One region of the Stenotrophomonas sp. GSD10 genome, then DNA from elsewhere that is predicted to be linked to it. Evidence: predicted binding sites of a transcription regulator. Region 1 holds the regulator's gene; each other region holds the start of a gene.

What was found. The regulator sigma-54, encoded in region 1, starts transcription at its own class of promoters, with help from an activator protein. The targets are predictions, from matches to a motif close to TGGCACGNGCNTTGC.
Region 2: a site for sigma-54 is predicted at 1,241-1,255, ahead of glnA (type I glutamate--ammonia ligase). Genes of this name have one in related genera too.
Region 3: a site for sigma-54 is predicted at 2,286-2,300, ahead of flgB (flagellar basal body rod protein FlgB). Genes of this name have one in related genera too.
Region 4: a site for sigma-54 is predicted at 3,595-3,609, ahead of fliD (flagellar filament capping protein FliD). Genes of this name have one in related genera too.

The regions. Positions count from the first base shown of each region.
Region 1 is NZ_JAOCMC010000002.1:689,365-694,796, forward strand. It holds gene hprK (HPr(Ser) kinase/phosphatase) at 1-520, opposite strand, end outside; gene N4G47_RS03375 (PTS sugar transporter subunit IIA) at 517-969, opposite strand; gene hpf (ribosome hibernation-promoting factor, HPF/YfiA family) at 991-1,308, opposite strand; gene N4G47_RS03385 (RNA polymerase factor sigma-54) at 1,367-2,788, opposite strand; gene lptB (LPS export ABC transporter ATP-binding protein) at 2,829-3,548, opposite strand; gene lptA (lipopolysaccharide transport periplasmic protein LptA) at 3,548-4,066, opposite strand; gene lptC (LPS export ABC transporter periplasmic protein LptC) at 4,168-4,743, opposite strand; gene N4G47_RS03405 (KdsC family phosphatase) at 4,740-5,282, opposite strand; gene N4G47_RS03410 (KpsF/GutQ family sugar-phosphate isomerase) at 5,354-5,432, opposite strand, start outside.
Region 2 is NZ_JAOCMC010000002.1:4,359,936-4,365,367, forward strand. It holds gene N4G47_RS20235 (DUF4377 domain-containing protein) at 1-206, opposite strand, end outside; gene N4G47_RS20240 (undecaprenyl-diphosphate phosphatase) at 279-1,073, opposite strand; gene glnA (type I glutamate--ammonia ligase) at 1,297-2,706, shown strand; gene N4G47_RS20250 (P-II family nitrogen regulator) at 3,055-3,393, shown strand; gene N4G47_RS20255 (ammonium transporter) at 3,415-4,842, shown strand; gene N4G47_RS20260 (N-acetylmuramoyl-L-alanine amidase) at 5,016-5,432, shown strand, end outside.
Region 3 is NZ_JAOCMC010000002.1:1,815,600-1,821,031, forward strand. It holds gene flgE (flagellar hook protein FlgE) at 1-705, opposite strand, end outside; gene N4G47_RS08620 (flagellar hook assembly protein FlgD) at 738-1,421, opposite strand; gene flgC (flagellar basal body rod protein FlgC) at 1,445-1,852, opposite strand; gene flgB (flagellar basal body rod protein FlgB) at 1,856-2,251, opposite strand; gene N4G47_RS08635 (chemotaxis protein) at 2,389-3,333, opposite strand; gene flgA (flagellar basal body P-ring formation chaperone FlgA) at 3,512-4,168, shown strand; gene flgM (flagellar biosynthesis anti-sigma factor FlgM) at 4,244-4,549, shown strand; gene N4G47_RS08650 (flagellar protein FlgN) at 4,546-4,884, shown strand; gene N4G47_RS08655 (ATP-binding protein) at 5,015-5,432, shown strand, end outside.
Region 4 is NZ_JAOCMC010000002.1:1,800,939-1,806,370, reverse strand. It holds gene N4G47_RS08575 (flagellin) at 1-739, shown strand, start outside; gene N4G47_RS08570 (flagellin) at 812-2,002, shown strand; gene N4G47_RS08565 (flagellin) at 2,089-3,267, shown strand; gene fliD (flagellar filament capping protein FliD) at 3,707-5,125, shown strand; gene fliS (flagellar export chaperone FliS) at 5,254-5,432, shown strand, end outside.

The DNA of each region.
Region 1 (5,432 bases):
GGCTGAGCAGCTCCAGCGCCAGCTCGCTCTTGCCCGAGCCGGCCTCACCGGTGATCAGCACGCCGATGGAGTAGATCTCCATGAACACGCCATGCAGGATCACCCGCGGCGCCAGCGTGCGCGCCAGGTGGTAGGACAGATGGTTGAGCAGCTCGTGGCCGCGCTTGGGTGACAGCCACAGCGGCGTGCCGGATTCATCGGCGGCGGCGCGCAGGTCTTCCGGACAGGGCTGGTTGCGGGTCAGTACCAGCGCCAGCGGATGCGACTGCATGATCTTCTCGATCGTTTCCCAGCGCTGGCGCGGTTCCAGCGCATCCAGCCAGGACAGCTCCTCGGTGCCCAGGATCTGCACCTTGTTGGGGTAGATCGCATTGAGGTAGCCGGCCAGCGACGGGCGCCGCGAGACCGTGTTGCCGGCCTCCAGCTCGCGCTTCTCTCCGGACTGGCCGGCGGCCCAGCGCAGGCCGAGCCGCTCGCGCTGCTGTTCGAACAGTTCGCGTGCGGTGATGCTGGTATTCATGCGGCGCTCGCAGGTGGGGGCAGGTCCAGCGCCTGGCGCAGGGCCCGGGCGTCGCCGGCGTCACGCAGGGCCTGGCGGATCGCCGGCGAGGAGAACAGTTCGGCCAGCTCGGACAGCAGCATCAGGTGCTGGTGCGTGTAATGGGCGGGGACGGCGATCGCAAATACCAGGTCGACCGGTTCGTCGCCGCCGAAGTCGACCGGGGTGGCCAACCGCAGCAGGGCGCCGCGTGGGCGGTCCAGGGTCGGCGCGCGGCCGTGGGGGATGGCGATGCCGTGACCGATCGCCGTGCTGCCCAGCGCTTCACGCTGGCACAGGTTCAGGTAGATCTGTTCGGCGTTGGCCTGGCGGCAGGCCAGCAACCCGGCGGCGGCCTGCAGGACGCTGTCGCGGTCGGTGGCCGTGCAGAGCTGGGTCTGCACGGCCGCCAGGAGGTCATTCAGGGGCATGTCTGCGGGAAACGGTGGCGATCAGCCGCCATTGTCGCCCACCGGCAGCGGTGCGTGCTGCTGTTTTTTCTCCTTGTGCTTGATCACCAGGCGGTCAAGCTTGTCCGCAAGCACGTCGATCGCGGCATACATGGTCTGGCCGCCGGCCTCGGCGTGCAGGGTCTGCCCCGGAATGTTGAGGCTGGCGTCGACGTGGTGCTCGGTCTTCTGCAGCTTGAGGGTCACCCGCGCTTCGCAGTGCTGGTCGAAGTGTTTTCCGATCCGGGCCAGCTTCTCCTCTACATAGGACTGCAGGGCCGGGGTGACTTCGACGTCTTTGCCAAACGTTTCGATGCGCATCGGGTTTCTCCTGTGTTCGGATGTGCCAATGAACCTCTCCGCCGGGCGCGGCGGTGCGTCAAGCGATTCTGACCCTTTCGTGCGAGGCGGAGATGTTCATGGCTTCACGATACTTCGCCACGGTGCGCCGCGCTACTGGAATTCCCGACGATTTGAGCAGGTCAGCCAGCTTGGCGTCAGAAAGCGGCTTGCGCGGGTTCTCATCGTCGATCAGGCGCCGGATCATCGCCTGGATGGCGGTGCTGGAGGCCTCGCCGCCGCCGTCGGTATCGATGCCCGAGGCGAAGAAGGCACGCAGCGGCAGGGTGCCGCGCGGGGTGCGCACATGCTTGCGGGCGATCGCGCGCGACACCGTCGATTCGTGCAGGCCCAGTTCGGCGGCGATCTCGCGCAGGGTCAGCGGGCGCAGCGCCTGTTCGCCGAATTCGAGGAATCCGGCCTGTTGCAGGATCAGGCTGCGCACCACCCGCAGCAGGGTCTCGCCACGCTGCTGCAGGCCCTTGAGCAGCCAGCGCGCTTCCTGCAGCTGGGCGCGCAGATAGCCTGCATCGGCGTCGCCACAGCGGCGGATCAACTGTTCATAGCCACGGTGGATCACCACCTTCGGCCCGGCATGCCCGGCCAGTGCCGCGCGCCAGACACCGTTCTGCCGCCACACCACGACGTCCGGCACCACGTAGGTGTCCTGCGACAGCGGCGCGATCTGCGTGCCCGGGCGTGGGTCCAGCGAGCGCAACAGGGCCACGGCGGTCTCGACCTCGGCCAGCGGCTGCTTCAGTTCGTGGGCAAGCCCGGACACGCCACTGCGCGGCAGTCGTTCCAGCGGGCCTGCGGCAATCTGCCGCGCCAGCGCCAGGCCGGGCGTGTCCTCGTCCAGCACCTCCAGCTGCAGCTGCAGGCATTCGCCCAGCGTACGCGCGGCCACGCCCACCGGATCGAAACGCTGGATGCGATGCAGTAGCGCCAGGATCTCATCTTCGTCGGCATGGATCGCCGGCAGCAGGGTTTCGGCGATGGTTGCCAGCGGCTCGCGCAGGTAGCCATCGTCGTCCAGTGCATCGATCAGCGCCGCGCCGATGCTGCGGTCACGCGCCGACAGATGCGACAGGTGCAGCTGCCACAGCAGATGGTCGGCCAGGGTTTCGGTTTCGGCCACGCGCTCGGCGGCGCTGCCGGTGTCGTCATCGTCATCGAAGCTGCCGCCGCTGCCGGCGGCACTCCAGTCCAGCTCGGCCGGCGCCCAGTCGTCGCCGCTGTCGCTGCGTTCGGCCGGGGCCTCGCTGTCGCTGCCGTCGCTGCCCTCGTTGGCCGCGTTGCCGTCGCTGCCGTCGGCCCAGTCCAGCAGCGGATTGCTTTCCACCGCTTGGGCGATCTCCAGCTCCAGCTCGGTGGTGGACATCTGCAGCAGCTTGATCGCCTGCTGCAACTGGGGCGTGAGCACCAGGTGCTGTCCCAACGATGTCTGCAGCCGAGTCTTCATGCCAGTGCCGAACGGAAGGAAAGGGACCCGGCGCCTGCGATCACAGCTTGAAGGAATCCCCAAGGTAAACGCGACGTACGTCGGCGTTGTCCAGGATCGCCTCCGGCGACCCCTGGGCGAGCACGCTGCCCTCGGCGAGGATATACGCGCGGTCACAGATTCCCAAGGTCTCGCGCACGTTGTGGTCGGTGATCAGCACACCGATGCCGCGCTGCTTGAGATGGGTGACGATGCGCTGGATTTCGCCGACCGAGATCGGGTCGACACCGGCGAACGGTTCATCGAGCAGGATCAGGCGCGGCTGTGCGGCCAGGGCTCGGGCGATCTCGCAACGGCGGCGCTCGCCACCGGACAGGCTGGCGCCGAGCTGGTCGGCGACGTGGCCCAGCTGCAGCTCGTCGAGCAGGCTGTTCAATTCGCGCTCGCGGCCGGCCGAATCCAGGTCTTCGCGCAGTTCCAGCACCAGGCGGATGTTGTCGGCCACGGTCAGCTTGCGGAACACCGACGGCTCCTGCGGCAGGTAGCCCACGCCCTGCTTGGCGCGGGTGTACATCGGGTCGCCGGTGATGTCCTTGCCGTCGAGCACGATGCTGCCGGCATCGGCGGCGACCAGGCCGACGATCATGTAGAAGCAGGTGGTCTTGCCGGCGCCGTTGGGGCCCAGCAGGCCGACCACTTCGCCGGCATCGAGGGTCAGCCCGAAGTCCTTGACGACTTCGCGCTGCTTGTACTTCTTGCGCAGGCCCTGGGCGACGAGCATTACTTCTTGCTCCCGGCCGGCGCCGCCGCCGGCGTCTTGTTCTTGGGCGGGATAACGGTGCGCACGCGGCTGCCGTCGCCACCGGAGTTCATCTCGCCGCTGCGGGTGTTGTAGACCATGCGCTGGCCGGCATTGGTGCCGCGCGCGCTGGTGACCTTGTAGTTGCCGGTCAGGGTGATGATCTCGGTCTTGATGTCGTAGTCGATGCGGTCGGCCAGCGCGTCCATCCAGGTGCCGTCATCGAGCTGCTGCTTCATCTTGGCCTGCTTGCCGGTGAACACCACACGCACCGCTTCGCCGTCCTTGAGGTAGATCTCGGCCTCGGACGAGCGCAGGTCCAGCGTGCCCTGGGTGATGATCACGCCCTGCGACAGCACGGTCTTGCCGTCGCCGGTGAGCATGCCCGACTGTGCGCCGGAATCGATGTGCATGTCTTCGTTGCGGTCGGTGGACTTGGCGAAGGCAGCGCTGGGCACAAGAAGACCGAGCGCGAGTACGGCTGCAAAGGGAATCTTCATCGGGGTCCGTTCTACCGGTGGGGCCTCCCGGCGGACCGGGGGCGGGTGGGTGGGCTGTCCGCCTTGCGCCGGTCCGGAGACGTCGCAGGCGGGCGGCGGAATCAGCGTCGGGGCGTGTAGCGGCCCTTGGACTGGCTGAGGAAATGATACGTGTTGTTCTTCGAATCCACCTCGAAACCCACACCGGACTGTTCCATGCCCGGACGGGTCATGGTGACCAGGGCATCGGTGCGGGCGCGGCTGTCCTTGGGGAACACGTCCAGGTGGTCGGTGCGGAAGGTGGTGGGCACCACGCCCGGGCCGGCCGGGCTGTCGCCGGCGACGTTGCCGCGCAGCTTCATTTCATCGCCCTTGGCGCTGAGCCAACCGGTTTCGGCGCGCAGGGTCCAGTGCTTGCCATCCTTGTCGGGCATCTCGAACAACGGGGTGGCGATGGAGATGGTCTGGTCACCGCGCTGGCGCTCCAGCAGCGGCGCCCGCAGGGTGGTCGATTCCTTGCCGTGCTCATCCAGTGCCACGATCTGGAAATCGTGCAGCACGTAGTCCACGCCCAGTTCCTGGCTGTCGTTGGCCGGGCCCTTGTCGCGGTTGCGCAGGGCGGCCCAGCTGCTGAGCAGGGCCGCCAGCAGCAGGCCGATGCCCAGCACGGTGCGCCAGTTCAGTGTCGGCAGGTTCATGCGCCGAACCTCGCCAGCGCGGCGTCCACGTGGCCCTGTGCGGCCAGCAGGATGTCGCACAGTTCACGGGCCGCGCCACGACCGCCCTCGGCCCGGGTCTGCCAGTGCACGCGCTCGGCAATCCACGGGTGGGCATTGGCCGGGGCCACCGCCAGGCCCACCGCGCCCAGCGGCGCCAGGTCGGGCAGATCGTCGCCCATGAACGCCACCTGGTGCAGCCCGATGCCGTGCCTGGCGCACAACGCCTGCACGCTGGCCAGCTTGTCGCCCACTGCGATCTGGGTATCGATGCCCAGGTCGGCGCCGCGCTTGAGCGCGGACTGGCTGTTGCGCGCGGTGATCAGCACGGGGTGGATGCCGTGCTGCTGCAGCAGTTTCAGGCCCAGGCCATCCTGCACGAAGTACGCCTTGCTCTCGTTGCCGTCCTTGTCGTAGTACAGCCGACCGTCGGTGAGGGTGCCGTCCACGTCGAAGCAGGCCAGGCGGATGCCGGCCGCCGTGGCGTGCAGGGGAGCGGGAAAGGCGGACAGGGGGACCAGGGCATCAGGGCGACAGACTCGGTGGCGGCAGGAAGGGCATTACAGACTGAATGGGGTCTACGGACTGTCGGTTAAACCACCCGGGCCCGCAACAGGTCATGAATGTTCAGGGCGCCGACCGCCCGGCCCTGGCCATCAACCACGATCAGG
Region 2 (5,432 bases), 3.7 Mb from region 1:
CGCTTGCCGTCGGCGCCGGTGGCCTGCTGCAGCAGCCAGTGCTGGCTCTGCAGGCGCTGCGCATCCAGGTGCGCCAGCGTCTGCTGGTCCGCTGCCTTGGCTGCGGCCGGGGCCACGTCGTCGCCGCCGGTGCCGGCCGGGGCCGGAGTCTGGCTGCAGGCGGCCATCAGGGCCAGCGGGAGGAGCAGGGTGAGCTTGCGGTTCATGGTGATTCTCCTTGGGGAACCGTGGGGAAACGGGGTGGGGCCGGCAATGGGGTTGCCGTGCCCTGGCGCGGTTCAGCTGCCAGACGGCAGCCACAGCAGCAGCGCCACGCCCAGCGCGATGCGGTACACGGCGAAGGCGGTGAATTTGTGCGACTTGATGTAGCCCATCAGCCACTTCACTACGACGAAGCCGGTGACGGCTGCGGCAAGGAAGGCCACGCCCACCTCGGTCCAGTTCTCGCTGCCCAGCTGCCCGGCCTTGGCCATTTCCAGGAAGGTGTAGGCGCTGGCGGCGAACATGGTGGGAATGCCGACCAGGAACACGAACTCGGCGGCGGCCGCGCGGCGGCTCAGGCCCAGCAGCATGGCCAGGAAGATCGCCGAGGCCGAGCGCGAGGTGCCGGGGAACACACCGGCCACCACCTGCGCCAGGCCCACGCCGATCGCTACCGTCCAGGTCACCTGGTCACGGTCGGGCAGGCGCGCGGTGTAAGCCTCCACCAGCAGCATCCAGACGCCACCGATGATCAATGCCCAGGCGACCGGGCTGACCGTTTCCGGCAGCGACCAGCCGGCCTTGCGCACCACCAGGCCGACCACGGCGGTGACCAGGAACGCTGCGCCGAGCTTGAACACATAGTCGCGGTTCTCGCGCTGGCCGAAGCCGGTGGCCAGCTGCAGCAGGCGCTGGCGGAACACCAGCACCACGGCCACGATCGCGCCGGCCTGGATGACGATGTTGAAGAAGTCCGAACGGGCACCCAGCCAGTGCTGGGCGATGAGCAGGTGGCCGGTGCTGGAGATCGGCAGGAATTCGGTGAGGCCTTCGAGGATGCCCAGCAGCAGGGCGGAGAGCAGGTCGGACATGGACGGTGCGTGCACGCGCGGCGGAAGGAAGAAGGTCGAGAGGATAGACGATCCCCGCTGCACCAAACGGGTGCGTCTGGTGATGGGTGCACCCGTTTGGTGCGCACCGTTCTGCACCCTCACGGGGCAGCCTTTTTGAAATCAATGACTTGCAGCCTGCGAAAAGTTGGCACGGTCGTTGCTGTACCTCAGCAGGCATTCATCCCCATCCGAGGTCGTACCGATGTCCGTGGAAAACGTTGAGAAGCTGATCAAGGACAACCAGATCGAATTCGTCGATCTGCGCTTTGTCGACATGCGTGGTGTCGAGCAGCACGTGACCTTCCCGGTCAGCATCATCGAGCCGTCGCTGTTCGAAGAAGGCAAGATGTTCGATGGCAGCTCGATCGCCGGCTGGAAGGGCATCAACGAGTCGGACATGGTGCTGCTGCCGGACCCGGCCAGCGCCTACGTCGATCCGTTCTACGCCGATCCGACCATCGTGATCAGCTGCGACATCCTCGACCCGGCCACCATGCAGCCGTACGGCCGCTGCCCGCGCGGCATCGCCAAGCGCGCCGAGGCCTACCTGAAGTCCTCCGGCATCGCCGAAACCGCGTTCTTCGGCCCGGAGCCGGAATTCTTCATCTTCGATTCGGTCCGTTTCGCCAATGAAATGGGCAACACCTTCTTCAAGGTCGACTCCGAGGAAGCCGCGTGGAACAGCGGCGCCAAGTACGACGGCGCCAACAGCGGCTACCGTCCGGGCGTGAAGGGTGGTTACTTCCCCGTTCCGCCGACCGACACCCTGCACGACCTGCGCGCTGAAATGTGCAAGACGCTGGAACAGGTCGGCATCGAAGTGGAAGTGCAGCACCACGAAGTGGCCACCGCTGGCCAGTGCGAGATCGGCACCAAGTTCAGCACCCTGGTGCAGAAGGCCGACGAACTGCTGCGGATGAAGTACGTCATCAAGAACGTCGCCCACCGCAACGGCAAGACCGTCACCTTCATGCCCAAGCCGATCGTCGGCGACAACGGCAGCGGCATGCACGTGCACCAGTCGCTGTCCAAGGGCGGCACCAACCTGTTCTCCGGTGACGGCTACGGCGGCCTGAGCCAGCTGGCGCTGTGGTACATCGGCGGCATCTTCAAGCATGCCAAGGCCATCAACGCCTTCGCCAACTCGGGCACCAACAGCTACAAGCGCCTGGTGCCGGGCTTCGAAGCGCCGGTGATGCTGGCCTATTCGGCGCGCAACCGCTCGGCCTCGTGCCGCATTCCGTGGGTGTCCAACCCGAAGGCGCGCCGCATTGAAATGCGCTTCCCCGATCCGATCCAGTCCGGCTACCTGACCTTCACCGCGCTGATGATGGCCGGCCTGGACGGCATCAAGAACCAGATCGACCCGGGCGCACCGAGCGACAAGGACCTGTACGACCTGCCGCCGGAAGAAGAGAAGCTGATCCCGCAGGTCTGCTCCTCGCTGGACCAGGCGCTGGAAGCGCTGGACAAGGACCGCGAGTTCCTCAAGGCCGGTGGCGTGATGAGCGATGACTTCATCGACGGCTACATCGCGCTGAAGATGCAGGAAGTGACCAAGTTCCGCGCGGCCACCCACCCGCTGGAATACCAGCTGTACTACGCCAGCTGACCGGACGCGATGGCGGTGGGCTTCCCCTCCCACCCGCCGCCATCGCTTCCGCTTTCGCGGCTGGGGAGCCGCAAGGCGGGCGCAGGCCCGCCGTTGTAGAGCGGACGGTGGTAGAGCGGACTGTTAGTCCGCTGAACTTCAATCCGCTTATCCAGGGGCAAGAGAGAGACCGGATACGCGACCAGGGCCGCCCTCCCTCCCGCGTCGGTCGTGCAAGGAGAGAGGCACGGCCGTCCCGGCCCAGTACGTGTCCGGTGCAACAGCCACGGCCATCACCGTGATGGCCCGTGGTTGCCTGAAGCCAACGCGCACTGGCGCGCTGGCCCCATCCACCATCGGGACATGCGCATGAAACTGATCTCCGCCATCATCCGACCGTTCAAGCTCGACGAGGTCCGCGAGGCCCTGTCCGATGCCGGCGTGTCGGGCATCACCGTGACCGAAGTGAAAGGCTTCGGCCGCCAGAAGGGCCACACCGAGCTGTATCGCGGCGCCGAGTACGTCGTCGACTTCCTGCCCAAGATCAAGATCGAAACCGTGGTCACCGACGAGCGCGCCGACGCGGTGATCGAAGCGATCCAGTCGTCGGCAGGCACCGGCAAGATCGGTGACGGCAAGATCTTCGTCACCGCCGTCGAACAGGTCATCCGCATCCGCACCGGCGAAATCGGCGCCGACGCGCTGTAACCCCCTTCCGGAGACTCCCCCATGAAGATGCGCCTTCTCACCGGGTGGCAAGCCCGGTTCCACCTGGTGTGCCTGCTGATGCTGCTCAGCGCGCTGGCTGCCGGTGCCTGGCCGGGCAGTGCCCATGCCCAGGCCCAGGTCTCGCCGCTGCCGAGCGAAAGCGTGGCCGTTGAACCGCTGCAGGCCCCGGCCGCGGCCGCACCGGCGGCCGTTGAAGCCGCTGCGCCTGCGTTCGACCACGGCGACGTGGCCTGGATGCTCACCTCCACCCTGCTGGTGCTGCTGATGGTGGTACCAGGCCTGGCGCTGTTCTACGGCGGCCTGGTGCGCTCGAAGAACGTACTGTCGGTGCTCAGCCAGATCCTGGTGGTGTTCTCGCTGGTGCTGCTGCTGTGGGTGGCCTACGGCTACAGCGCAGTGTTCAGTGCCGGCAATCCGTTCTTCGGCTCGTTCACCGAATTCGCCTTCCTCAAGGGCTTCACCCCCGAGTCGGTGGGCAACACGCCGATCAAGGGCCTGCCGGACTATCTGTTCGTCGCCTTCCAGTCGACCTTCGCCGGCATCACCACCGCGCTGATCGTCGGTGCCTTCGCCGAACGCATCAAGTTCCGCGCGGTGCTGCTGTTCTCGGCGCTGTGGTTCACCCTCAGCTACATCCCGATGGCGCACATCGTCTGGGGCGGCGGTTACCTGGGTGAGCTGGGCGCGATCGACTTCGCTGGCGGCACCGTGGTCCACATCAACGCAGGTGTCGCTGGCCTGGTCGCCGCATGGTTCGTCGGCAAGCGCCTGGGTTACGGCCAGACCGCACTGAAGCCGCACAACGTGCCCTTCACCTATATCGGCGCGATGTTGCTGTGGGTGGGCTGGTTCGGCTTCAACGCTGGTTCGGCCGCTGCGGCCGATACCGTCGCTTCGCTGGCCTTCCTCAACACCGTGCTGGCCACTGCCGCAGCGGTGCTCGGCTGGACGCTGGTGGAAGCGATCAGCAAGGGCAAGCCGTCGGCGCTGGGCGCGGCCTCGGGCGCGGTGGCCGGCCTGGTCGGCATCACCCCGGCGTGTGGCACCGTCGGTCCGCTCGGCGCGATCGTGATCGGTTTCGTGGCCGGCGTGGTCTGCGTGTGGGGCGTCACTGGCCTCAAGCGCCTGCTGAAGGTGGATGACACCGCCGACGTGTTCGGTGTGCACGGTGTCGGCGGCATCGTCGGCGCGATTCTCACCGGCGTGTTCAGCGCGCAGTCGCTGGGCGGCACCAAGGCCGATCTGGATATCGCGCACCAGGTCTGGGTGCAGGTGGTCAGTGTTGGCCTGACTGTGCTGTGGTCGGCGGTGGTGACCGCGGTCATTCTGTTGCTGGTAAAGGTAGTGGTGGGCCTGCGCGTGACCGAAGAGGCCGAACGTACCGGCCTGGATGTCACCTCGCACGGCGAATCGGCCTACGAGGCCTGAGGCGGCGGCGGGCGGCCCTGCGGGGCCGCCCCTGCTCGCTGGATATTGCTGCAGAGGCCTTGATGGGTGCCAAGCTTGCTTGGCACAGCCGACAGCCCATCCACGCATGGCGTGGAGCTGCAGAATCTTCCTTGTGGCATGCACCTTCGCGCCCGATCGCGCACAATCAGGCCATGCACCCGATCCGCACGTCCCTGATGCTCTCGGCCTGCCTGCTGCTGGCCGCCTGCGCGTCCACGCCGCCGGAAGCCCGCAACCCGCTCGCCACCTGGGTGCCATCGCCTAACCAGAACGCGCGCACGCCGGTCATCATCGTCCTGCACCACACCGAGCAGACCTCGGTGCAGCAGAGCCTGCACACGCTGCGCACTGCCAACAGCGGCGGTCGGGTCAGCGCGCACTACCTGATCGGTGCCGATGGCCATCGTTACCAGCTGGTCAGCGATGAGCGCCGCGCCTGGCATGCCGGCGCCGGGCGCTGGGGCACCATCACCGACCTCAACTCGGCCTCGATCGGCATCGAGCTGGACAACGATGGGCGCAGCCCGTTCGCTCCGGCACAGATCGCAGCGCTGATCGTGCTGCTGGGT
Region 3 (5,432 bases), 1.1 Mb from region 1:
GTCGAAGGTGACCGCCGTGGGGGTGCCGGCCGGCTGGCCGTCCACGTAATTGCGCACGGTCCACTCGTTCGGGTTGGCGCCCTTGACGAAGTAGGAGACCTGGATATGGCTCACGCCCAGCGAGTCATACACGGTGATGCCGCCGCTGGAGTGGTTGTAGCTGTTGGAATCGGTCGGATCGAAGGTGGCGACCGTCGGCTGCTTGGCATTGGCCGGCAGGGTGAAGCCGACCTTCACTTCGCTGGTCTGCTTCGGCGGGCTGTCGGTGGTCAGCAGCTGCAGGTCGACCAGGCGGCCGGCATCGAAATTGGTGCCGTCGGCATTCGGCGCGAACACCTGCAGGCGTGCGCCCTGCGGGTTGACCACATAGCCGGACGAATCGGTCTGGAAGTTGCCGGCGCGCGAGTACACGCGCGAGCCGTTCATGTTCATGGTGAAGAAGCCCTCACCGGAAATGGCCATGTCCAGGCTGCGCCCGGTCTGTTCGTTGTGGCCCTGGATGAACTGCTGGGCGACGTTGGAAACGCGCACGCCCGAGCCGGTCTGGTTGGTCGACAGGCCATAGCTGGTGGAGGCGAACAGGTCGGCGAACTCGGCACGCGACTGCTTGAAGCCGGTGGTGTTGACGTTGGCGACGTTGTTGGCGGTGACGCTCAGGTCGGTGTTGGCGGCATTGATGCCGGACAGCGAGACATTGAAGCCCATGGGATGCTCCTGGTTGATGCGGAATGTGCGGCTCAGCTGACGCGGAGCACGTAGTCGATCGGGGCCGTGCCCAGGCCCTTGAGGTTCAGGTACAGGCCGTCAGAACCGACGGTCACGCTTTCCACCGGCGCCTGCACATAGGTGGACAACTTGGTGCTCTTGCCGGCGGTGTCGACGTGGTTGGCGACGATGGAATACTTGCCCGGTTCCATGCGCTTGCCGTTGGCATCCTTGCCGTCCCACTGGAAGGCGGTCTCGCCGGCGGCCTTGGCTTCCACGCTCAGCGAGGTGACCTTGGCGCCATTGGCGTCGGTGATGTCCACGGTGATGATGCCGGCCGACGGCGCGGCCACCGTGCCTTCCACGTTGCCTTCCTTCTCCAGCACCAGTTTTTCAGAGGGCACCAGCACCTGATGGCCGACCAGCGCGGCACCCCGCAGCACCTGGTCGCTGGCCATCGACTCCTGGAAGCCCTTGACCGTCTTGTTCAGATCGGTGATGCCCTGCACGGTCGACATCTGCGCCATCTGCGCAACCATCTGCGTATTGTCCATCGGCTTGAGCGGATCCTGGTGCTGCAGCTGCTCGGTCATCAGGCGCAGGAAATCGGCCTGGTCCAGCGTGTTCTTCTTCTTGGTCGCGTTGCTGTTGGGGGCGTTCAGGCCGAGGGCACTGTAGACGTCCTGGCTGGTCTGGTTGTTGACGGCGGTGGTCATGGCGGTATCCGGTACTGCGGGCCTCAACGGCCCATGGTCAGGGTGGCCAGGGCCAGTTCCTTGGCGGTGGTCAGCATCTCCACGCCGGCCTGGTAATTGCGCGAGGTCGAGATCAGGTTGACCATCTGCGCCACCGGATCGACGTCGGGCTGGTAGATGTAGCCATCGGCATCGGCCAGCGGGTGGCCCGGCTCGTAGCGCTTGATCGGCGCTGCTTCGCTCTGGGTGATCTCCTTGACCTTCACCGAAGTGATGTTCGGATCGTTCTTGCTGGTGACGGCCTGGAAGATCGGCTCCAGTGGCTTGTACACGGCGTCGGCGGAACCGGCGACGGTGTCGGCGTTGGAGAGGTTGGAGGCGATGGTGCTCATGCGCACCGACTGCGCCTGCAGTGCGGAGCCGGCGATATCGAAGATCGGCAGGTTGCTCATGGCTTATTGCCCCGTGATCGCGGTCAGCATGGAACGCACCTTGCTCTCGACGAAGCTGAGCGAGGCGCGGTACTCCAGGGCGGCACGGCCATAGGCCGCACGCTCGGCATCGGGGTCGACGGTGTTGCCGTCGAGGCTGGGCTGCACCCCTTCACGGGCCACCTGGAACGGGTTCAGGCCACTACTGATTTCGTAGTGCTGTTCGTTGGTGGTGGTCATCAGGCCGTTGGCATTCTGGCCCTGGGCGTGGCGCAGGGCGGCATCGAAGTCCAGGTCCTGGGCCTTGTAGCCGGGAGTGTCGGCATTGCCGAGGTTGCTGGCGATCAGCTTCATCCGCTGTTCGCGCAACGGCATGGCCTGGGCGTGGACGCCCAGGTAGTCGGTAATCAGGTTGCGCACGGTGCACTCCCACGGGAACGTTGCCCGGGGAGCTGCAAGGGGTGTGCCAAATTCGAGACGGTAGTGCCGGCCGCTGGCCGGCTCCCCGATAGATCTGCGGTTGCCGGCCAGCGGCCGGCACTACCGGATCAGTGATCTCAGGCTGCCAGTGCCACCTTGCGCAGGCGGTCCAGCACGAAATCAGCCAGTTCGTGAGGCGAGTATTTGGCGACGAAGGCGTTGGCGCCGACGCGCTCTACCATCGCATTGTTGAATACGCCCGACAGCGAGGTGTGCAGCAGCACGTACAGGCCGGCCAGGCCCGGATGGCGCCGGATTTCCGTCGTCAGCGTGTAGCCGTCCATGGCCGGCATCTCGATGTCCGAGATGACCATGGCATAGCGCTCGGCCGGGTTTTCACCGGAGGCGTGGATCTGCAGCAGGTGGTCCAGCGCTTGCTTGCCGTCGGAAAGCAGGGTGGCACCCACGCCCAGCTGGTCCAGCACGCTGCGGATCTGCTGGCGGGCCACGCGCGAGTCGTCCACCACCAGCACCTGCAACTGCGGGCCGTCGGCCGGCATCGCCATCGCCGGGTCCAGTACCGCTTCGCCGCGGACCTGGGCAATGTCGGCCAGCACGCTTTCCACGTCGATCACCTGGATCAGCTCGCCCTGGAAACGGGTCACGGCGGTCAGGTAGCTCGATTCGGCGCCCAGCTCCGGCGGCGGGTGGATGTCCTCCACCGCGATGTTGACGATGCGCTCCACGCCGCTGACCAGGAAGCCCTGGATCGAGCGGTTGAATTCGGTGACGACCAGGTAGCCGGGGGCGGTATCCGCGTCGGGCTCACGTTCGGGGTGGCCGATGGCCAGGCCCAGGTCCAGCACCGGCACCGAGCGCCCGCGCACGTCGGCCACGCCGGCAAACTGGCTCGGCAGCCCCGGCACCTGGAACAGTTCCGGGCGACGCAGGACTTCCTGCACCTTGAAGACGTTGACGCCAAAAAGCTGACGTCCGCCGAGACGGAACAGCAGCAGCGCCAGGCGATTGTGACCGGCCAGTCGGGTCCGCTGGTCGATCCGGTTGAGCAGGTCATGGGACATGGCTGCTGTATCGGCGCCGCAGCGGCGGAACTTGAGCGCTTTGTGCTCGACCCCGCTCTTGTAGAGTCGAGCTTGCTCGACTGCATTTACGTCCAGTCGAGCAAGCTCGACTCTACACAAACCCCTCTGGCACACCCCTTGCACGCTCCTGGGCCAGATCCCCTCGACAGGAGGCGCCATGCGCCGGGTCACAACTCTATTTGCCATCGCGCTGGCCGTGGCCTCGCCGTGGGCGGCCGCTGCCGACTGGCAACCGGTCGCCAGCATCCGCACGGCGGCCTTGTCGACGCTGCCAGCCGGCAGCGAAGGCGAGGCGCAGGTGGCCGATGCGCTGCGCCTGCCCAGGTGCGGGGGTGCGCTGCAGGTGCAGCCCACCGCCAACACCACCGTAGAGGTCAGCTGCCCGGATGCGGGTGGCTGGCGGTTGTTCGTACCGGTGAAGGTGCGGCGCAACCAGACCGTACTGGTGCTCAACCGCGGAATCGGTACTGGAGAAACCCTCACCGCCGCCGATATCACCACTGCCCAGCGTGACGCCGCCCGGATAGCCGGTGCGGTGCTGGCCGATCCCAACGCGGCGATCGGCCGCATCGCCCGCCGTCCATTGCAGGCCGGAGCTGTGCTGTCGAACAACGATCTGGTGGTGCAGCGTCTCATCAAGCGAGGAGACAATGTCGCGCTGGTGTCGCGTCGCGGCTCGGTCGAGGTCCGCATTGCCGGCCGCGCAATGGGCGATGCCGGTGAGAACGAACGGGTCTCGGTGGAGAACCTGTCCTCGCGGCGGATCGTGCAGGGCACGGTCGATGCCGCAGGTGACGTAATCGTGGCGCGTTGATTCAGTGCAAGAAATCCCTAAAGATCACGGCCCTGCGGCCGTTATCCCTTGTGAACGGCAACTCCAGGACACCCCATGAGCCAGAAAATCGACGGCAACCTGCAGGTCCCCCAGGCACTGCGCAGCGTGACGACCCCGGCCAGCAAGCCCGGCGTCAGCAGCGATTCGCCGGCACGCCCGGTCGAGGCAGCCGACAGCCTGCGCCTGACCGGCGAGGCCACCAATCTGCAGGCCATCGAGCGTGAGCTGAGCACCGCGCCGGCCATCGACGCCCAGCGCGTGGCGGCCGTGCGCGAATCGCTGCAGAACGGCACCTACAAGATCAATCCGGACGCGATCGCATCGCGCATGCTTGAGCTGGACCAGCAGCTGCAGGGATGACGGCGGCGATGAGCGAGCCGCTGCAGCGCCTTGCCCAGGCCCTGGACGTTGAACGCCAGGCCCTGGTCGAGCACGACGTGCATGCCCTGATCCGGGCCACCGGGGCCAAGCTGGAAGCGCTGCGGGCGCTGGAAGGCGCGCCTCCGGTCGGGCAGGGCGAGCAGCTGCAGGAACTGGCCGAGCGCAACCGCGCCAACGGCGTGCTGCTCTCGCGGCGCCGCCGTGAGGTCAACTGGGCGCTGCGCCAGCTCGGCCGTACCGAGGACGCCTCGTCCTACGACGCCAAGGGCCAGTCGCACGCGATCATGGCGGGCCGCCCGCTCGCCGTCGCCTGAGGCGACGGCCGATCCCCTTGCCGGGCTGAAGCGCGCTGCACGACCGCGTATATTGGGCGCCTGTTCGAACGCCCCGAGTTGCCGTGTCCGCTGCCAACGCCCTCGTTACTGCCCCCTTCCGCCGCAGCCGGTGCTGCAGGCTCTGCTTGAGCGCCTGCGCGAAGGCCTGCTGCTGTTCACCGAGGATGGGCAGGTGGCCCTGGCCAACCCGGCCGCGCAGGCCCTGCTTGCCGGTGCCGAAGGAACGGCATTGCCGCCGCCACAGCGCTTGCGTGAACTGCTGCCGCCGGACGCACTGGAACATGCGCGCCAGCAGGGGCAGTGGAATGGCAGTCTGCCGCTGGGCGAGGGCGTGGTCATCGCCCATCTGTACCACCACGGCCCGGTGGGCCAGGGGCATTTCCTGGCGCTGTTCCGCCATATCGAAGGCCAGGAAGATTACGAACGCGAGCTGCAGCAGCGCCATGCCGAGCTGCGCCAGGCCTATCTGCGCCTGAACGGTACCCAGGAAAAGCTGCTGCAGTCGGAAAAGATGGCGTCCATCGGCC
Region 4 (5,432 bases), 1.1 Mb from region 1:
CAGCGTGGTCAACGCCAAGGCCGATTCGCTGGGCGCAGCCACCTTCGCCAACGGCTACACCGGCACCGCGCTGGCCGTGGACAAGGCCACTGCCGATACCACCTACTCCGGCCTGCAGGTCTCGGTGACCCCGCCGGGCGGCACCGCCACCACGGTCACCATCAGCGACTTCACGGTGAAGGCCGGCGAATCGATCAGCTCGGCCACCGCGGCGGCGATCAACAACAAGCTGGGTGAAACCGGTGTGGTCGCCTCGGTCAACGCCGGCGTGATCAGCCTGGCCTCGGTCAAGGATGGCCAGACCTTCGCCCTGGGCGTCAGCGCGGCCACTCCGCCGACCGGCGCCACCGCCGCCACCCTCGCCGGCCTGGGCCTGACCGAGACCAGCACCAACGGCGGCACCCTGACCGGTGCAGCGGCCAGCTTCGTCAAGGACCTGAACGTCACCACCGCCGAGGGCGCGCAGAAGGCGATGTCGATCGTCGACAAGGCGCTGGAATCGGTCAACAGCGTGCGCGCCGACCTCGGCGCGATCCAGAACCGCTTCACCTCGGTGGTGGCCAACCTGCAGACCTCCTCGGAGAACCTGTCCGCCTCGCGCAGCCGCATCCGCGATACCGACTTCGCCAAGGAAACCGCCGAACTGACCCGCACCCAGATCCTGCAGCAGGCCGGTACGGCCATGCTGGCCCAGGCCAACCAGGTGCCGCAGAACGTGCTCAGCCTGTTGCAGCGCTGACATGAGTCGCCCCCGGGGCACGTCGGGGGCGCCTAACCCAACTCACGTGCAACCGCTCAAGGACCTCTCCTCATGGCACAAGTCATCAACACCAATACGATGTCGTTGAATGCTCAGCGTAACCTGAGCACCAGCGGCAGCTCGCTGGCCACCACCATCCAGCGCCTGTCCTCCGGTTCGCGCATCAACAGCGCCAAGGATGACGCCGCCGGTCTGGCGATCTCCGAGCGCTTCGGCACGCAGATCCGCGGTACCGACGTGGCCATCCGCAACGCCAACGACGGCATCTCGCTGGCCCAGGTCGCCGAAGGTTCGCTGACCGAGATCGGCAACAACCTGCAGCGCGTCCGCGAGCTGTCGGTGCAGGCTTCCAACGCCACCAACTCGGCCAGCGACCGCAAGGCCCTGCAGGCTGAAGTGACCCAGCTGGTCAGCGAAATCGACCGCGTGGCCAAGCAGTCCGATTTCAACGGCACCAAGCTGCTGGATGGCTCGTTCTCCAGCCAGCTGTTCCAGGTCGGCGCCAACGCCGGCCAGGCCATCGCCATCGACAAGACCATCGACGCCAAGGCCAACGCCCTGGGCGGCGCCCGCTTCGACACCAACTCGCTGGCCCTGGCCGACCCGGGCACCAACGGTGACTTCAGCACCACCGGCCTGTCCATCAACGGTGTGGCCATCGCCGATGTCTCGGTCAAGCAGGGCGCCGACGCCGCTGCCACCGGCAAGGCCTCGCGTGAAGCGCTGGTGACCGCGATCAACGCCAAGATCGGCGAAACCGGCGTCTATGCCGAAGTCAACGGCACCACCGGCGTGACCCTGACCTCGGTCAAGGACAGCACCAACGCCGACGGTTCGTTCAAGGCCATCACCGCGACCCCGGGCACCTGGACCGGCGCCACCGCGCCGACCTTCACCGCCACCACCGCTGCGGCGGCACCGGCGGCGAAGTACGCCAGCAACCTGGACGTCAGCACCGTGAAGGGCGCCCAGCAGGCGATGGAAATCGTCGACAAGGCCCTGGGTGCGATCAACAGCACCCGCGCCGACCTCGGTGCGATCCAGAACCGCTTCACCTCGGTCGTGGCCAACCTGCAGACCTCGTCGGAAAACCTGTCCTCCTCGCGCAGCCGCATCAAGGACACCGATTTCGCCAAGGAAACCGCCGAACTGACCCGCACCCAGATCCTGCAGCAGGCCGGCACGGCCATGCTGGCCCAGGCCAACCAGGTGCCGCAGGGCGTGCTCAGCCTGCTGCGCTGATCCGCTCGCCGCTCGATCTCCGGGCGCTGCATGATGCGGCGCCCGGATCCTGAAACACGTTCCACCTCCGCCAAAGGAAAAGCACCATGGCACAAGTCATCAACACCAATACGATGTCGCTGAACGCTCAGCGCAACCTGAGCACCAGCGGCAGTTCGCTGGCCACCACCATCCAGCGCCTGTCCTCCGGTTCGCGCATCAACAGCGCCAAGGACGACGCCGCCGGTCTGGCGATCTCCGAGCGTTTCGGCACCCAGATCCGCGGTACCGACGTGGCCATCCGCAACGCCAACGACGGCATCTCGCTGGCCCAGGTCGCCGAAGGTTCGCTGACCGAAATCGGCAACAACCTGCAGCGCGTCCGCGAGCTGTCGGTGCAGGCTTCCAACGCCACCAACTCGGCCAGCGACCGCAAGGCCCTGCAGGCCGAAGTGACCCAGCTGGTCAGCGAAATCGACCGCGTGGCCAAGCAGTCCGATTTCAACGGCACCAAGCTGCTGGACGGCTCGTTCTCCAGCCAGCTGTTCCAGGTCGGCGCCAACGCCGGCCAGGCCATCGCCATCGACAAGACCATCGACGCCAAGGCCGGCTCGCTGGGCACCTCGACCTTCGCCAGCGGTGCAACCGCTGCGCTGGCCGCCAGCACCGACGGCGCCCGTTTCTCCGGCACCGTGATGGGCGTTGACATCGGCACCGTCGAAGTCAAGGCCGGTGCCACCACCGCCGATGCCTCCAAGGCCGTGGCCACCGCCATCAACGCCAAGATCGGCGAAGCCGGCATCTACGCCGAAGCCAATGCCGACGGCACCCTGAAGCTGAGCTCGGTGAAGGAAGGCAAGGCCGTGGCCGCTGCCGACATCGCGCTGATGCGCAGCGACTTTGATGGCACCGCCAAGACCTGGGGTACCGCTGCCGCCGCCGGTGCCTACACCGCGGGTGCCGATACCGCCGCCAACGTGCAGAAGCTGGACGTGAGCACCGTGCTCGGCGCACAGCAGGCACTGGAAGTGGTCGACAAGGCCCTGGGTGCGATCAACAGCACCCGTGCCGACCTCGGTGCGATCCAGAACCGCTTCACCTCGGTCGTGGCCAACCTGCAGACCTCGTCGGAAAACCTGTCCTCCTCGCGTAGCCGCATCAAGGACACCGATTTCGCCAAGGAAACCGCCGAGCTGACCCGCACCCAGATCCTGCAGCAGGCCGGTACGGCCATGCTGGCCCAGGCCAACCAGGTGCCGCAGGGCGTGCTCAGCCTGCTGCGCTGATCCACGGCAGAAGGCGCCGCTACCGTCGAAGTGAATCGACGGTAGCGGCAACCTGGAAGCCAGGGTGCTCGAAGGTGCGGGCCATGCCCGGCCCGGGAACCGTCCCGAACCGGCTTGGCATCGCCCGCCCCTGCGGACCTCTCTTTCAGCGCTGTACTCTTGACTGTACGTACCGGGCGGCTTCGTCTCCCCCGATTGTCAGTAGCCTGATCCCTCCCCTGCATTGGGGGAGGGTTTTTGCAGACCCCCGGCAGCCTGCGGTGAACCCACCCGCACCCTGCCCCATCCCTCCTGCAACCTGCGTGCCAGAACCCGCCGCCAGAGCGTTGGCACGGCGCATGCATCAACGAAGTCCTCAAGACCCAGCGGCGCAGGCCGCTATTTTCGTTGACGACGGGCCACCGCACCGCGGCCAGGCCCGGATACCAGGAGAAACGACGTGGCAGACTTTGGATACGGTGGCATTGGCTCGGGACTGAACATCTCGGACATCGTCAACCAGCTGGTCGCGGCAGACCGCAAGCCCGCCGACAATGCGCTGAACCTGCAGCAGTCCAAGACCAAGATGCAGTTGTCGTCGATCGGCACCGTCACCTCGGCCTTCGACAAGCTGAAGACCGCGCTGACCGCGCTGAAGGCCACCACCGCCTTCGACACCCGCACCGTGACCGCCTCGGGCAAGGCCGGCCTCAACAATGCCGAGGACGTGCTGACCGCCTCGGTGGCGCTGTACGACCTGGGCACGACCAAGGCCGCCGCCTCCAATGGCACGCACATCGTCGATGTGACCTCGCTGGCCACCGCCCACAAGCTGATCGCCGACACCTCGGTGCCGAAAACCGACACCTTCGGTGCCGGGACCTTGACGCTGACCGTGGGTGTCGGTGACAAGGCCAAGACCATGAACGTGGAGGTGGAGGACGGCGATACGCTGACCACCATCCGCAACAAGATCGATGCCGCCGGCCGCAAGGAAGGCGTGCAGGCCACGCTGATCACCTCCGGTGACAACCAGTACCTGTCGATCGCCCAGGAAAAGACCGGCGCGGCCAACGCCATCAAGCTCGAGTACGGCGGCAGCGACCCGAAGCTGGGCGCGCTGGTCGGCAGCCTGAAGCAGAACACCCCAGCCGCCGATGCCGAACTGACCATCGATGGCGTCAAGGTGGTCAGCGCCAGCAACACCGTGGCCGATGCCGTTCCGGGCCTGACCCTGAACCTGAAGGTGCCCGGCAAGAGCACCGTGGTGATCAGCACCGACACCACTGCGGCGACCAAGGTGATGCAGGAGTTCGTGACCGCCTACAACGCGGCGATCGCGGCGATCAACTCGGAAACCAAGTACGACGCCAAGACCAAGGAAGCATCGGCCCTGACCGGCGATGCCCAGATGCGCGGTGCCTCCAGCCAGCTGCGTTCGGTGATGGCCGGCGTGCTGAAGGAGCTTTCCGCCTCCGGGCTGGACCCGAAGGCGATCGGCCTGCAGACCCGCGGCTACCCCAATGCCGACGGCAGCCTGGTGCTGGATACCACCAAGTTCGCAGCCACCCTGGCCGCCCAGCCGGAGAAGGTGCGCCAGGCGATTACCGGTGACACCGGCGGCGCTGGCCAGCTGTACTCGCTGGTGGACGGCTACGTGAGCACCACGGTCGGCAAGGAAGGCGCCTTTGTTGCACGCACCAAGGGCCTGAACACCACCCTGGACAACATCGACAAGCGCCGCAAGGACCTCGACACGCGCATGAAGAGCGTGGAAGAGCGCTACAAGAAGCAGTTCATCGCGCTGGACAGCCTGATGGGCAAGCTGCAGCAGAGCAACACCGCACTGCAGCAGCAGCTGGCGCAGTTGAATCGCTGACAACGCGTGTGCAGCGCTCAAGTTTGGCGCGCAACGCACCGATAACGGACGCAACAGCAATCATCGCCGGGCCGTCGGCTGCGATCACCCTGATCGCCCGGCGGCGCCCAGCGCAAGGAGAATCACGAATGTACGGTTCCAGCCGTCAGTACGCCGAGCAATACCGCCAGGTGGGTGTAACCAGCGCGGTCGCCGATGCCGATCCGCACAAGCTGGTGGCGATGCTGCTGGCCGGCGCGCTGGAGCGCGTGCGCCGCGCCCTGGCCAGCCTGGAACGCGGCGACCAGGCCGGCAAGGGCAAAGCGAT